4 regions of the Candidatus Sarcina troglodytae genome follow, and region 2 is predicted to be linked to each of the others. Evidence: a T-box and tRNA genes for the amino acid it is inferred to sense, from the RefSeq annotation. Region 2 holds a T-box; the other regions hold tRNA genes.
The links. A T-box is a leader RNA that pairs with one kind of tRNA and senses whether it is charged. The one in region 2 lies ahead of alaS (alanine--tRNA ligase), so its partner is inferred to be a tRNA-Ala.

Region 1 (4,220 bases), 940 kb from region 2:
GTCAAAAGGGAAACAGCCCAGATCGTCAGCTAAGGTCCCAAAGTGTAAGTTAAGTGGAAAAGGATGTGGGATTTCTAAGACAACTAGGATGTTGGCTTAGAAGCAGCCACTCATTAAAAGAGTGCGTAATAGCTCACTAGTCGAGAGATCCTGCGCCGAAGATGTTCGGGGCTAAAACTTACCACCGAAGCTACGGGCTTGAATTTATTCAAGCGGTAGAGGAGCGTCGTAATCGGGCTGAAGTCATACCGTAAGGAGTGGTGGACTGATTACGAGTGAGAATGTTGGCATTAGTAGCGAGATGTAGGTGAGAATCCTACAGGCCGAATACCTAAGGTTTCCTCAGGAAGGCTCGTCCGCTGAGGGTTAGTCGGGACCTAAGCCGAGGCCGAAAGGCGTAGGTGATGGACAACTGGTTGATATTCCAGTACCACTACCATCGTTATTATCGATGGCGTGACGCAGGAGGATAGTGTGTGCTAGCTATTGGATGCTAGTCTAAGCATTTAGTCAGTTACAATAGGCAAATCCGTTGTAATAATGATGAGATGTTATGGGGAAGGTTCTACGGAACCGAAGTACATGATTCCACGCTGCCAAGAAAAGCGTCTAGAGAGAGAAGTAGTGCCCGTACCGCAAACCGACACAGGTAGGTGAGGAGAGAATCCTAAGGCCGGCGGAAGAATTGCAGTTAAGGAACTCGGCAAATTGATCCCGTAAGTTAGCAATAAGGGATGCCTACGAGAGTAGGCCGCAGAGAATAGGCTCAAGCAACTGTTTAGCAAAAACACAGGTCTCTGCTAAAGCGTAAGCTGATGTATAGGGGCTGACGCCTGCCCGGTGCTGGAAGGTTAAGGGGAACACTTAGCGTAAGCGAAGGTGTGAACTTAAGCCCCAGTAAACGGCGGCCGTAACTATAACGGTCCTAAGGTAGCGAAATTCCTTGTCAGGTAAGTTCTGACCCGCACGAATGGCGTAATGACTTGAGCACTGTCTCAACTGCAAATCCGGCGAAGTTGTAGTACCAGTGAAGATGCTGGTTACCCGCGATTGGACGGAAAGACCCCGTAGAGCTTTACTGTAGCTTAGCATTGAATTTCGGTATTGTCTGTACAGGATAGGTGGGAGACTGAGAGACTAGGGCGTCAGCCTTAGTGGAGTCGACGTTGGGATACCACCCTGATAGTACTGAAGTTCTAACTGGCGGCCATGAATCTGGTCACAGGACATTGTTAGGTGGGCAGTTTGACTGGGGCGGTCGCCTCCTAAAAAGTAACGGAGGCGCCCAAAGGTTCCCTCAGAACGGTCGGAAATCGTTCGAAGAGTGCAAAGGCAGAAGGGAGCCTGACTGCGACACCCACAAGTGGAGCAGGGACGAAAGTCGGGCTTAGTGATCCGGTGGTACCTCGTGGGAGGGCCATCGCTCAACGGATAAAAGCTACCTCGGGGATAACAGGCTGATCTCCCCCAAGAGTCCACATCGACGGGGAGGTTTGGCACCTCGATGTCGGCTCGTCGCATCCTGGGGCTGAAGTAGGTCCCAAGGGTTGGGCTGTTCGCCCATTAAAGCGGCACGCGAGCTGGGTTCAGAACGTCGTGAGACAGTTCGGTCCCTATCCGTCGCGGGCGTAGGAAATTTGAGAGGAGCTGTCCTTAGTACGAGAGGACCGGGATGGACTGACCTCTGGTGTACCAGTTGTTCCGCCAGGAGCACAGCTGGGTAGCTAAGTCGGGAAGGGATAAACGCTGAAAGCATCTAAGCGTGAAGCCCACCTCAAGATGAGATTTCCCATAGCATAAGCTAGTAAGACCCCTTGAAGAACACAAGGTTGATAGGTCAGAGGTGTAAGTATGGTAACATATTTAGCTGACTGATACTAATAGGTCGAGGGCTTGACCTAATTAACTTTATGTTAATACTTAGTGTAATTAAAAAAACAAAAAAGTGTTGACAAGGTAATTAATTTGTTATACAATAAAAATGTAATTGATATTACAAATTATCTGGTGATAATGCTCTTTAAGGTAACACCCGTTTCCATTCCGAACACGAAGGTTAAGCTTTTAGAGGCTGATGGTACTGCATGGGAGACTGTGTGGGAGAGTAAGTGGTTGCCAGGTTTATGGATCTTTAGCTCAGTTGGTTAGAGCAACCGGCTCATAACCGGTAGGTCCGGGGTTCGAGTCCCTGAAGGTCCACCATATTTGGGGGTATAGCTCAGTTGGGAGAGCACCTGCCTTGCACGCAGGGGGTCAAGAGTTCGAATCTCTTTACCTCCACCAAAAAGAACTACTTTAATTTAAGTAGTTCTTTTTTTATGCAATAAATTATAAAATATGTGTGTAAATTATGTTGAAATTAACGTATAATAAAAGTATATTATAAAGATTATTTAATGGTATAAAATGCATAAAGAGATATTATGATAGGAAGTGTATTTGTTATGGTGGGGTTAGAAGAGCTACGAGACGAATTAGTAGAGTTAAAACTAAAGAAAAGAAGATTTGTATTAGCTAATAAAGACACAAAAGAAGTTGATAGATTAATACATTTGATTGAACAACAAATTATAGAGTTAGATAGTATTCAAGTCATGTAAATAATTTTTTTATGCAAACTGTTATAGATAAAGCCTTTAAGGCTTTATCTATTTTTTATTAATAAAAGTATTTTATTTTGATTAATATTGCAAATATTTACTTTAAATTAAAATAATGCTATAATTTTTTTAAACTAAATACTTTAATAACTAATTTATGGTTGTAAGAAATGGGGGTTTATATGAAAAAAACACAATTTGAAAATAATAATATTGTAGAGTTGGATGATGATTTAATCAATTGTAAAAATGAAATTAGTGTTAGTTTTAATGAGGATAAAATGAAATTAAAAAATAAAAAAACAGACAAAAAGTGTATAAAAGAAAAGTTAGTTAATGATTACAAACATATTATTAGTAATGAATCGGTTAATTTTAAAAATTTTGTAACAGATTTAGATGAGTATCTTTTTAAAGAGGGAACCCATATGAGTTGTTATAAGTTTATGGGGGCACATTATGTTACAGAAAATAGAAAAAAGGGATTTAGGTTTACCACATGGGCTCCAACTGCCAGTAAAGTTATAGTTGTTGGAGATTTTTCTAATTGGGAAAAAAAAGAAGAATATGAGATGATAAGACAAAATGAAAGTGGTTTATGGAGTATATTTGTACCTGATTTAAAAGAAGGTATGAAGTATAAATTTGCTGTTACTAATGAAGATGAAACATGGACTGTTTTAAAAGCAGATCCCTATGCATTTAAATCTGAATTGCGTCCAGATACAGCATCTATACTGGTTAAAGAATCTAAATATAGATGGGGAGATAAAAAGTGGTTGAATAGGAGGGGGAAAATAAATCATTTTGAAACTCCTATGAATATTTATGAGCTGCATTTAGGTTCATGGAAAAGAAATGACAAGGAATTTTTAACTTACGATGAATTGAGCAAAATATTACCTGAATATATTAAGGATATGGGTTATACTCACGTTGAAATTATGCCAGTAAATGAACACCCATTAGATAAATCTTGGGGATATCAAATTACAGGATATTATTCACCTACTAGTAGGTATGGTGATGCTAAAGGATTAAAAAATTTAATTAATAATCTTCATAAAGAGGATATAGGGGTAATTTTTGATTGGGTACCTGGTCACTTTTGCAAAGATGAACATGGATTAGCTTATTTTGATGGTACTGCAACCTATGAATATGGAGCAAGTTGGAAATCAGAAAATAAGGGTTGGGGAACCAATAATTTTGATTTAGGAAGGCCAGAGGTAAAAAGTTTTTTAATATCTAATGCATGCTATTGGATAGATGAATTTCATGTAGATGGATTAAGGGTAGATGCTGTATCTAATATGCTTTATTTAGATTATGGAAGAAATTATGGAGAGTGGGAACCTAATATATATGGGAAAAATGGAAATTTAGAAGCTATAGATTTTTTAAAGAACTTTAATAAAACGGTAAAAAGCAATTTTCCGGGTGTGATAACCATTGCTGAGGAGTCAACGTCTTGGGAAGGAATTACTGCATCAATTGAAGATGGGGGATTAGCTTTTGATTTTAAATGGAATATGGGGTGGATGAATGATACTTTAAGATATATAGAAAAAGACCCTATATATAGGAAATATCATCATAATCAATTAAATTTTTCTATGG
Region 2 (4,220 bases):
CATTTATTTGGCTGGCTAAAACTACAACTCCAAGACCTAATTTATTTCTAACTTTATCTCCTAAATCTCTTAACGAATTAGCATCTAAATCTTTAAGAGATGCTGTTGCAAGTTTTATTCCTTTTACATCTATGGCACTGTTTACTATGTCATCTTCTGCACCTTGTACTAATTTTGCTTTAAGGTCTGAAATTTCTTTTTCTTTTTCTTTTATTTGTTGCCCTTGAGCTAATATTTTCTTAATAACATCTTTTTCTGAACATTTAAACATTTTTTCTATTTCTTTTAATATAGAATTTTTATTTTCCATAACTTCCATGGCATTCTTTCCTGTTACAGCTTCAATTCTTCTAATGCCAGATGCCACTCCTGATTCAGAAATTATAGATATTAAGCCTATTTCTCCTGAGTTTTTAACATGAGTTCCTCCACAAAGTTCTTTAGAGAAATCTCCAACTGAAACAACTCTTACCACTTCTCCGTATTTTTCATCAAAAAGACAAGTAGCACCACTATTTTTAGCTTCATCTATTGTCATTTCTTTAGTATCAACTTTTTCAACATTCATAATATTTTCATTTACTATATTTTGAACTTTTTTAAGTTCTTCTTCAGTTAATGCTGAAAAATGTGTAAAATCAAATCTTAATCTTTGTTCATCTACATAAGAACCAGATTGATTTACATGATTTCCCAAAACCTCTTTTAAAGCTTTATGAAGCATATGAGTAGCCGTATGGTTTTTAGATATACTATTTCTTCTTTCCTTATCCACTACTAGTGTTACATCTTGATTATTTTTAACTGTTCCTTCTATTATTTCAACATAGTGAATAAATTTTCCACCCACATTTTTCTTACAATCTATAACTCTAGCTTTACCTGTTTGTGATTCTATTATTCCAGTATCTCCAACTTGACCTCCCATTTCTGCATAAAATGGTGTTTTAGAAACCACAATAAATCCTGTATCTCCTACATTTAAACAATCTTTAAATTCTATTTCATTTCCTAAAACTATAATTTTAGACTCTAATTCATTTTTTTCATAACCATCAAAAACAGTTATTACTTCAGAGCTTATCTTATTTGCAGGATTTTCATCACTACCCATATAGCTATGTTCTCCCCTAGCATTTCTCGCTCTTTCTCTTTGTTCTTTCATTTCTTTATTGAACCCATCAATATCTACTTTTAATGATTTTTCTTCTACAATTTCTTCTGTAAGTTCTAACGGAAATCCATAAGTATCATATAATTTAAATACTTTTTCTCCTGATAAAATTTTATCATTATTTTTTATAGCATCATCTATATATGCCTTAAGTATATCCATACCAGAATCTATTGTTTCATTAAATCTTTCTTCTTCAAGTTTTACAATTTTCTTTATATAACTTTCTTTTTCTTTAAGTTCTTTATAAGCTTCCCCATAATTTTCTATAACAGACTCTACAATATCACTTAAAAATAATCTCTTAACTCCTAAAAGTCTACCATGTCTTGCAGCACGTCTTAAAAGTCTTCTTAAAACATATCCACGTCCTTCATTAGAAGGTTGAACCCCATCACATATAAGCATTGCAACACTTTTTACATGATCTGTTATTATTCTTATTGATATATCTTTAATTTTATCTTCTCCATATTTTGTATCAGTTAAAGAGCATACTTTTTTTAATATATTATTTACTGTATCAATTTCAAATATATTATCAACACCTTGCATTATTGTTGCAATTCTCTCAAGTCCCATACCAGTATCTATATTTGGATGTTCTAATCTATTGTAATTTCCTTCTTCATCCCTATCAAATTGTGTAAATACTAAATTCCAAAATTCAACTATTCTATCTTCATCTGCTGCTTTTAAAAATTCTTCTACAGTCTCAACCTTTCCTTCCCCTCTATCGAAGTGAATTTCTGTACAAGGTCCACAAGGTCCTACTCCTATCTCCCAAAAATTATCATCTTTTCCTAATCTAAAAATTCTTGAAGTGTCAATATCTGTTTTTTCTTTCCATATTTCAAATGCTTCATTATCTTCAAAATATATAGTTACATAAAGTTTATCTTTTGGTATTTGTAAAACTTCTGTTATAAATTCCCAAGCCCATGGGATTACTTCATTTTTAAAATAGTCTCCAAAAGAAAAATTACCAAGCATTTCGAAAAAAGTACCATGTCTTGATGTCTTACCTACATTTTCTATATCTCCAGTCCTTATACACTTTTGACATGTAGTTATTCTTGTTTTTGGTGGCTGTTCAAGCCCTGTAAAGTAAGGCTTTAAAGGTGCCATACCTGCATTTATAAGTAATAAACTATTATCATTTCTAGGTACTAGTGGAAATGATTGTAGCTTTAAATGTCCTTTGCTTTCAAAAAAACTAAGAAATTCTTCTCTTAATTCATTTGCTCCCATGAATTTCATAAAAATTTTCCTCCTAAAAAATATATTATTTAAAAATAAAAAAAGCTATCATCCCTAAAAAATAAGGGACGAAAGCTTAGAATTCCGCGGTACCACCCTAATTATGTATAAATCAAAATACATCACTTAGTAAAATATAGCTCTAAGATAGCTTCAGTAGTATTGCTAAGAAGTTTACACCTTCCACTTCCTCTCTTAATAGCAATTACTTACCTACTCATTCTCGTCATAGCTTGCATTATTAATATAGCCAAATTATATGAAAAAAAATTTAATATGTCAATAATTTATTTTAAAACAAATAGTAATCTAAGTCATCATATACAACTTTAAGTATTACAAATAGAGGTATTATTAATATCATTCCAATTATCCCTCCCAATTTTTCTCCTAATACTAATAAAATAATAATTATTAAGGGATGTATATCAGTACTACTTGCAGTTACTTGCGGAGCTATAAAATTTCCTTCTATCTGTTGAATTGCTCCAAGACCTATAAAAGTTAATATACATTTTAATGGATTACTCACTAAAGCTATGGCAAGTGCAGGAATCATTCCTAATATTGGTCCAAAATATGGTATTATGTTAAATAATCCATTTATTATAGCTAATATAAGAGCAAATCTTATTCCAAGAACTGTAAGGAGTATAAAAGTCATAATTATAACAATCACGCTAAGTTCTATTTGACTCAAAACATATCTACTTAAAACCTTATCTATATCATTCGTGAAATTTTTAATAATTTCTCTTCGACTCACAGGAAATATAAGCATTATTTTATCAATTAAATACTTACCATGTGCTAAAAAATAATAGGCAACTATAGGAACTATTATTATTGCTATTAAATTTCTAGATAAAATTTTCATAATTTCTGACAATTTAGATGAATAAACCAATATACTTGCATTTATTTTATCATAAATTTTATTTCCAAATCCTGAAATAAAATTTGAATCGACTAAAAACTGATTGTTATTTAAGTTATTTATAAATCCCTCCACATTATTCAAAATATCATCATTTAATATTTGTGGAATTATACTTATCGCTATTAAAAAAACTGCTAAAAATATGCTAGACAACAGGATTATTGAAATAATATTTCTATTCAAATTAGATTTCTTGCAAAAATAATTGCATATTGGTTTTAAAGCATAAGCTAAAATAAATGCTACTAATATTATTGTCACTACTTCTCTTATAAATAAAAATCTACAATACAAAAATATAATTATACTTACTAACATGACTATAATAAAATATCTACTGTATTTATTAGCGCTAAATTTCATTATTCATTCACCTGTTTCCAGAATTTATGCGGCATTGATTTGAATATCACTTCTTGCTCACCATAATATAAAACATTATTATCTCCAAGTATAGTATCATTTAAAAGAAAAATTCTTTTTCCATAAACAAACTTATGAAAAATTCCAGTAGACGCTATTAATCCTTTTATAGAAAAATCTCTGTCATCTATTAAAAGTTCATCTACAACTCCTATGACTTCTCCTTTTTTATTAATTATATCCATACCTTTTATGTCACTAAATTTCAGTCCATTATAAGTTGACACAGCTTTTGTAATAATAGAGCTTCCTATAGCTACTATCTCTTCTTTTGGCACATAATTTTTTTTTGAAAAAATTTTACATGATATAATAAAGCCTTCTATACTCTTATCAAAATAATTAATAGCTATATCATTTATTGTTCCCAATTTTTTACCATTGCAATTATATGTATCTAAATATTTAAAATCTTTTAGCTTA
Region 3 (4,220 bases), 370 kb from region 2:
CCCACCTAACAATGTCCTGTGACCAGATTCATGGCCGCCAGTTAGAACTTCAGTACTATCAGGGTGGTATCCCAACGTCGACTCCACTAAGGCTGACGCCCTAGTTTCTCAGTCTCCCACCTATCCTGTACAGACAATACCGAAATTCAATGCTAAGCTACAGTAAAGCTCTACGGGGTCTTTCCGTCCAATCGCGGGTAACCAGCATCTTCACTGGTACTACAACTTCGCCGGATTTGCAGTTGAGACAGTGCTCAAGTCATTACGCCATTCGTGCGGGTCAGAACTTACCTGACAAGGAATTTCGCTACCTTAGGACCGTTATAGTTACGGCCGCCGTTTACTGGGGCTTAAGTTCACACCTTCGCTTACGCTAAGTGTTCCCCTTAACCTTCCAGCACCGGGCAGGCGTCAGCCCCTATACATCAGCTTACGCTTTAGCAGAGACCTGTGTTTTTGCTAAACAGTTGCTTGAGCCTATTCTCTGCGACCTACTCTCATAGGCATCCCTTATTGCTAACTTACGGGATCAATTTGCCGAGTTCCTTAACTGCAATTCTTCCGCCGGCCTTAGGATTCTCTCCTCACCTACCTGTGTCGGTTTGCGGTACGGGCACTACTTCTCTCTCTAGACGCTTTTCTTGGCAGCGTGGAATCATGTACTTCGGTTTCGTAGAACCTTCCCCATAACATCTCATCATTATTACAACGGATTTGCCTATTGTAACTGACTAAATGCTTAGACTAGCATCCAATAGCTAGCACACACTATCCTCCTGCGTCACGCCATCGATAATAACGATGGTAGTGGTACTGGAATATCAACCAGTTGTCCATCACCTACGCCTTTCGGCCTCGGCTTAGGTCCCGACTAACCCTCAGCGGACGAGCCTTCCTGAGGAAACCTTAGGTATTCGGCCTGTAGGATTCTCACCTACATCTCGCTACTAATGCCAACATTCTCACTCGTAATCAGTCCACCACTCCTTACGGTATGACTTCAGCCCGATTACGACGCTCCTCTACCGCTTGAATAAATTCAAGCCCGTAGCTTCGGTGGTAAGTTTTAGCCCCGAACATCTTCGGCGCAGGATCTCTCGACTAGTGAGCTATTACGCACTCTTTTAATGAGTGGCTGCTTCTAAGCCAACATCCTAGTTGTCTTAGAAATCCCACATCCTTTTCCACTTAACTTACACTTTGGGACCTTAGCTGACGATCTGGGCTGTTTCCCTTTTGACCACGGATCTTATCATTCGTAGTCTGACTGCCGAACTTATAGTATATGGCATTCGGAGTTTGATAAGGTTCGGTAAGCGCTATGCCCCCTAGCCCATTCAGTGCTCTACCTCCATTACTCATATTCGACGCTAGCCCTAAAGCTATTTCGAGGAGAACCAGCTATCTCCGAGTTCGATTGGAATTTCTCCGCTATCCACAGCTCATCCCATGCTTTTTCAACAGCAACGTGGTTCGGTCCTCCACGAGGTTTTACCCTCGCTTCAACCTGGCCATGGATAGGTCACCCGGTTTCGGGTCTACGACATGCAACTAGTTGCCCTATTAAGACTTGGTTTCCCTTCGGCTCCGTACCTTAAGTACTTAACCTTGCTACATATCGTAACTCGTTGGCTCGTTCTACAAAAAGCACATCATCGCACACATAAGGTGCTTTGATCGGTTGTAGACATATGGTTTCAGGTTCTATTTCACTCCCCTCCCGGGGTTCTTTTCACCTTTCCCTCACGGTACTGCTTCACTATCGGTCATCAGGTAGTATTTAGCCTTGGGAGGTGGTCCTCCCTGCTTCCCACAAGGTTTCACGTGTCTCGTGGTACTCTGGATTAGAACTTGATTACTCTAACTTTCACTTACAGGACTATTACCTTCTACGGTAGAGCTTTCCAGCTCTCTTCAATTAGTTATAGTTTCTCGTTATGTTCTATCCACAACCCCGGAAACAAGTTTCCGGTTTGGGCTCTTTCCCTTTCGCTCGCCGCTACTTAGAAAATCGATTTTTCTTTCTCTTCCTCTAGGTACTTAGATGTTTCAGTTCCCTAGGTTTACCCTCGTTAACCTATTTATTCAGTTAACGATACATGGGGTTTTCCATGTGAGTTTCCTCATTCGGAAATCTTTGGATCTCAGACTATGTGCGTCTACCCAAAGCTTATCGCAGCTTATCACGTCCTTCATCGGCTCCTGATGCCAAGGCATTCACCATACGCCCTTTGTAGCTTGACCTTTGTTTCTATCTTTTAGATAGTTGCAATCAATTTTACAAAGAATAGTAAATTTAATTGGCTTTACTCTATTTATTAATACTTATGTGTAATTTTCAAAGAACATGGTGGGTCTAAATGGACTCGAACCATCGACCTCACGCTTATCAGGCGTGCGCTCTAACCAGCTGAGCTATAGACCCATATGGTGGAGGTAAAGGGATTCGAACCCTTGACCCCCTGCGTGCAAGGCAGGTGCTCTCCCAACTGAGCTATACCCCCATATGTTTTGAGAGTTAATCTCTCAAAATTAAACAGATATTTAAGAAGCATTCTTTATTATCATCTTAGTTTTCCTAAGATGTTCTTCCTTAGAAAGGAGGTGATCCAGCCGCAGGTTCTCCTACGGCTACCTTGTTACGACTTCACCCCAATCGCTGACCCTACCTTCGGCCGCTGCCTCCTTACGGTTAGCTTACGGACTTCGGGTATTGCCAACTCTCATGGTGTGACGGGCGGTGTGTACAAGACCCGGGAACGTATTCACCGCGACATTCTGATTCGCGATTACTAGCAACTCCAGCTTCATGTAGGCGAGTTTCAGCCTACAATCCGAACTGAGACAAGTTTTTGAGTTTTGCTCCACTTCACAGTATTGCTTCTCTTTGTACTTGCCATTGTAGCACGTGTGTAGCCCTAGACATAAGGGGCATGATGATTTGACGTCATCCCCACCTTCCTCCCGGTTAACCCGGGCAGTCTCGCTAGAGTGATCAACTTAATGGTACCAACTAACAATAAGGGTTGCGCTCGTTGCGGGACTTAACCCAACATCTCACGACACGAGCTGACGACAACCATGCACCACCTGTGTTCCTGTTCCCGAAGGAACTTCCCACATTACTGGTAATTCAGGACATGTCAAGTCTAGGTAAGGTTCTTCGCGTTGCTTCGAATTAAACCACATGCTCCGCTGCTTGTGCGGGTCCCCGTCAATTCCTTTGAGTTTTAATCTTGCGACCGTACTCCCCAGGCGGAATACTTAATGCGTTAGCGGCGGCACAGAGGCTTGGGGCCCCTACACCTAGTATTCATCGTTTACGGCGTGGACTACCAGGGTATCTAATCCTGTTTGCTCCCCACGCTTTCGAGCCTCAGCGTCAGTTACAGTCCAGAGAATCGCCTTCGCCACTGGTGTTCTTCCTAATCTCTACGCATTTCACCGCTACACTAGGAATTCCATTCTCCTCTCCTGCACTCTAGATATCCAGTTTGGAATGCAGCTCCCAAGTTAAGCTCGGGTATTTCACATCCCACTTAAATATCCGCCTACGCTCCCTTTACGCCCAGTAAATCCGGATAACGCTTGCCACCTACGTATTACCGCGGCTGCTGGCACGTAGTTAGCCGTGGCTTCCTCCTTAGGTACCGTCATTATCGTCCCTAAAGACAGAGCTTTACAATCCGAAGACCTTCATCACTCACGCGGCGTTGCTGCATCAGGGTTTCCCCCATTGTGCAATATTCCCCACTGCTGCCTCCCGTAGGAGTCTGGACCGTGTCTCAGTTCCAATGTGGCCGATCACCCTCTCAGGTCGGCTACGCATCGTCGCCTTGGTGAGCTGTTACCTCACCAACTAGCTAATGCGCCGCGGGCCCATCTCATAGCGGATTGCTCCTTTGATTGTTAAAAGATGCCTTTCAACAATATTATGCGGTATTAATCTTCCTTTCGGAAGGCTATTCCCCTCTATGAGGCAGGTTGCCCACGTGTTACTCACCCGTCCGCCGCTAGAAAAGCTCCGAAGAACTTTTCTCGCTCGACTTGCATGTGTTAAGCACGCCGCCAGCGTTCATCCTGAGCCAGGATCAAACTCTCAAATTAAAATATACTAATTTCTTAGTTTTTATTCGAGTTTAATCTACTCATATTACTTATAAAAGAATTGCTGGTTTACTTAAATTATCTGTTTAATTTTCAAAGATCATTGTTTTTCT
Region 4 (4,220 bases), 540 kb from region 2:
AGCGGCGGACGGGTGAGTAACACGTGGGCAACCTGCCTCATAGAGGGGAATAGCCTTCCGAAAGGAAGATTAATACCGCATGACATTGTTGAAAGGCATCTTTTAACAATCAAAGGAGCAATCCGCTATGAGATGGGCCCGCGGCGCATTAGCTAGTTGGTGAGGTAACGGCTCACCAAGGCGACGATGCGTAGCCGACCTGAGAGGGTGATCGGCCACATTGGAACTGAGACACGGTCCAGACTCCTACGGGAGGCAGCAGTGGGGAATATTGCACAATGGGGGAAACCCTGATGCAGCAACGCCGCGTGAGTGATGAAGGTCTTCGGATTGTAAAGCTCTGTCTTTAGGGACGATAATGACGGTACCTAAGGAGGAAGCCACGGCTAACTACGTGCCAGCAGCCGCGGTAATACGTAGGTGGCAAGCGTTATCCGGATTTACTGGGCGTAAAGGGAGCGTAGGCGGATATTTAAGTGGGATGTGAAATACCCGAGCTTAACTTGGGAGCTGCATTCCAAACTGGATATCTAGAGTGCAGGAGAGGAGAATGGAATTTCTAGTGTAGCGGTGAAATGCGTAGAGATTAGGAAGAACACCAGTGGCGAAGGCGATTCTCTGGACTGTAACTGACGCTGAGGCTCGAAAGCGTGGGGAGCAAACAGGATTAGATACCCTGGTAGTCCACGCCGTAAACGATGAATACTAGGTGTAGGGGCCCCAAGCCTCTGTGCCGCCGCTAACGCATTAAGTATTCCGCCTGGGGAGTACGGTCGCAAGATTAAAACTCAAAGGAATTGACGGGGACCCGCACAAGCAGCGGAGCATGTGGTTTAATTCGAAGCAACGCGAAGAACCTTACCTAGACTTGACATGTCCTGAATTACCAGTAATGTGGGAAGTTCCTTCGGGAACAGGAACACAGGTGGTGCATGGTTGTCGTCAGCTCGTGTCGTGAGATGTTGGGTTAAGTCCCGCAACGAGCGCAACCCTTATTGTTAGTTGGTACCATTAAGTTGACCACTCTAGCGAGACTGCCCGGGTTAACCGGGAGGAAGGTGGGGATGACGTCAAATCATCATGCCCCTTATGTCTAGGGCTACACACGTGCTACAATGGCAAGTACAAAGAGAAGCAATACTGTGAAGTGGAGCAAAACTCAAAAACTTGTCTCAGTTCGGATTGTAGGCTGAAACTCGCCTACATGAAGCTGGAGTTGCTAGTAATCGCGAATCAGAATGTCGCGGTGAATACGTTCCCGGGTCTTGTACACACCGCCCGTCACACCATGAGAGTTGGCAATACCCGAAGTCCGTAAGCTAACCGTAAGGAGGCAGCGGCCGAAGGTAGGGTCAGCGATTGGGGTGAAGTCGTAACAAGGTAGCCGTAGGAGAACCTGCGGCTGGATCACCTCCTTTCTAAGGAAGAACATCTTAGGAAAACTAAGATGATAATAAAGAATGCTTCTTAAATATCTGTTTAATTTTGAGAGATTAACTCTTAAAACATATGGGGGTATAGCTCAGTTGGGAGAGCACCTGCCTTGCACGCAGGGGGTCAAGGGTTCGAATCCCTTTACCTCCACCATATGGGTCTATAGCTCAGCTGGTTAGAGCGCACGCCTGATAAGCGTGAGGTCGATGGTTCGAGTCCATTTAGACCCACCATGTTCTTTGAAAATTACACATAAGTATTAATAAATAGAGTAAAGCCAATTAAATTTACTATTCTTTGTAAAATTGATTGCAACTATCTAAAAGATAGAAACAAAGGTCAAGCTACAAAGGGCGTATGGTGAATGCCTTGGCATCAGGAGCCGATGAAGGACGTGATAAGCTACGATAAGCTTTGGGTAGACGCACATAGTCTGAGATCCAAAGATTTCCGAATGAGGAAACTCACATGGGAAACCCCATGTATCGTTAACTGAATAAATAGGTTAACGAGGGTAAACCTAGGGAACTGAAACATCTAAGTACCTAGAGGAAGAGAAAGAAAAATCGATTTTCTAAGTAGCGGCGAGCGAAAGGGAAAGAGCCCAAACCGGAAACTTGTTTCCGGGGTTGTGGATAGAGCATAACGAGAAACTATAACTAATTGAAGAGAGTTGGAAAGCTCTACCGTAGAAGGTAATAGTCCTGTAAATGAAAGTTAGAGTAATCAAGTTCTAATCCAGAGTACCACGAGACACGTGAAACCTTGTGGGAAGCAGGGAGGACCACCTCCCAAGGCTAAATACTACCTGATGACCGATAGTGAAGCAGTACCGTGAGGGAAAGGTGAAAAGAACCCCGGGAGGGGAGTGAAATAGAACCTGAAACCATATGTCTACAACCGATCAAAGCACCTTATGTGTGCGATGATGTGCTTTTTGTAGAACGAGCCAACGAGTTACGATATGTAGCAAGGTTAAGTACTTAAGGTACGGAGCCGAAGGGAAACCAAGTCTTAATAGGGCAACTAGTTGCATGTCGTAGACCCGAAACCGGGTGACCTATCCATGGCCAGGTTGAAGCGAGGGTAAAACCTCGTGGAGGACCGAACCACGTTGCTGTTGAAAAAGCATGGGATGAGCTGTGGATAGCGGAGAAATTCCAATCGAACTCGGAGATAGCTGGTTCTCCTCGAAATAGCTTTAGGGCTAGCGTCGAATATGAGTAATGGAGGTAGAGCACTGAATGGGCTAGGGGGCATAGCGCTTACCGAACCTTATCAAACTCCGAATGCCATATACTATAAGTTCGGCAGTCAGACTACGAATGATAAGATCCGTGGTCAAAAGGGAAACAGCCCAGATCGTCAGCTAAGGTCCCAAAGTGTAAGTTAAGTGGAAAAGGATGTGGGATTTCTAAGACAACTAGGATGTTGGCTTAGAAGCAGCCACTCATTAAAAGAGTGCGTAATAGCTCACTAGTCGAGAGATCCTGCGCCGAAGATGTTCGGGGCTAAAACTTACCACCGAAGCTACGGGCTTGAATTTATTCAAGCGGTAGAGGAGCGTCGTAATCGGGCTGAAGTCATACCGTAAGGAGTGGTGGACTGATTACGAGTGAGAATGTTGGCATTAGTAGCGAGATGTAGGTGAGAATCCTACAGGCCGAATACCTAAGGTTTCCTCAGGAAGGCTCGTCCGCTGAGGGTTAGTCGGGACCTAAGCCGAGGCCGAAAGGCGTAGGTGATGGACAACTGGTTGATATTCCAGTACCACTACCATCGTTATTATCGATGGCGTGACGTAGGAGGATAGTGTGTGCTAGCTATTGGATGCTAGTCTAAGCATTTAGTCAGTTACAATAGGCAAATCCGTTGTAATAATGATGAGATGTTATGGGGAAGGTTCTACGGAACCGAAGTACATGATTCCACGCTGCCAAGAAAAGCGTCTAGAGAGAGAAGTAGTGCCCGTACCGCAAACCGACACAGGTAGGTGAGGAGAGAATCCTAAGGCCGGCGGAAGAATTGCAGTTAAGGAACTCGGCAAATTGATCCCGTAAGTTAGCAATAAGGGATGCCTATGAGAGTAGGCCGCAGAGAATAGGCTCAAGCAACTGTTTAGCAAAAACACAGGTCTCTGCTAAAGCGTAAGCTGATGTATAGGGGCTGACGCCTGCCCGGTGCTGGAAGGTTAAGGGGAACACTTAGCGTAAGCGAAGGTGTGAACTTAAGCCCCAGTAAACGGCGGCCGTAACTATAACGGTCCTAAGGTAGCGAAATTCCTTGTCAGGTAAGTTCTGACCCGCACGAATGGCGTAATGACTTGAGCACTGTCTCAACTGCAAATCCGGCGAAGTTGTAGTACCAGTGAAGATGCTGGTTACCCGCGATTGGACGGAAAGACCCCGTAGAGCTTTACTGTAGCTTAGCATTGAATTTCGGTATTGTCTGTACAGGATAGGTGGGAGACTGAGAGACTAGGGCGTCAGCCTTAGTGGAGTCGACGTTGGGATACCACCCTGATAGTATTGAAGTTCTAACTGGCGGCCATGAATCTGGTCACAGGACATTGTTAGGTGGGCAGTTTGACTGGGGCGGTCGCCTCCTAAAAAGTAACGGAGGCGCCCAAAGGTTCCCTCAGAACGGTCGGAAATCGTTCGAAGAGTGCAAAGGCAGAAGGGAGCCTGACTGCGACACCCACAAGTGGAGCAGGGACGAAAGTCGGGCTTAGTGATCCGGTGGTACCTCGTGGGAGGGCCATCGCTCAACGGATAAAAGCTACCTCG

Region 1: it encodes a tRNA-Ala, which carries the amino acid that the T-box ahead of alaS (alanine--tRNA ligase) is inferred to sense. The anticodon was not compared.
Region 3: it encodes a tRNA-Ala, which carries the amino acid that the T-box ahead of alaS (alanine--tRNA ligase) is inferred to sense. The anticodon was not compared.
Region 4: it encodes a tRNA-Ala, which carries the amino acid that the T-box ahead of alaS (alanine--tRNA ligase) is inferred to sense. The anticodon was not compared.

What each region holds. Positions count from the first base shown of each region.
Region 1 covers NZ_CP051754.1:103,140-107,359, forward strand. Annotated here, with positions in the region: rRNA gene HH195_RS00515 (23S ribosomal RNA) at 1-1,901, shown strand, start outside; rRNA gene rrf (5S ribosomal RNA) at 2,004-2,121, shown strand; tRNA gene HH195_RS00525 (tRNA-Ile) at 2,126-2,202, shown strand; tRNA gene HH195_RS00530 (tRNA-Ala) at 2,208-2,283, shown strand; gene HH195_RS00535 (hypothetical protein) at 2,445-2,600, shown strand; gene glgB (1,4-alpha-glucan branching protein GlgB) at 2,882-4,220, shown strand, end outside.
Region 2 covers NZ_CP051754.1:1,595,985-1,600,204, forward strand. Annotated here, with positions in the region: gene alaS (alanine--tRNA ligase) at 1-2,434, opposite strand, end outside; T-box leader at 2,496-2,673, opposite strand; gene HH195_RS07190 (AI-2E family transporter) at 2,727-3,737, opposite strand; gene HH195_RS07195 (PRC-barrel domain-containing protein) at 3,737-4,220, opposite strand, start outside.
Region 3 covers NZ_CP051754.1:1,968,270-1,972,489, forward strand. Annotated here, with positions in the region: rRNA gene HH195_RS09045 (23S ribosomal RNA) at 1-2,244, opposite strand, end outside; tRNA gene HH195_RS09050 (tRNA-Ile) at 2,349-2,425, opposite strand; tRNA gene HH195_RS09055 (tRNA-Ala) at 2,429-2,504, opposite strand; rRNA gene HH195_RS09060 (16S ribosomal RNA) at 2,598-4,107, opposite strand.
Region 4 covers NZ_CP051754.1:2,133,851-2,138,070, reverse strand. Annotated here, with positions in the region: rRNA gene HH195_RS10005 (16S ribosomal RNA) at 1-1,418, shown strand, start outside; tRNA gene HH195_RS10000 (tRNA-Ala) at 1,512-1,587, shown strand; tRNA gene HH195_RS09995 (tRNA-Ile) at 1,591-1,667, shown strand; rRNA gene HH195_RS09990 (23S ribosomal RNA) at 1,772-4,220, shown strand, end outside.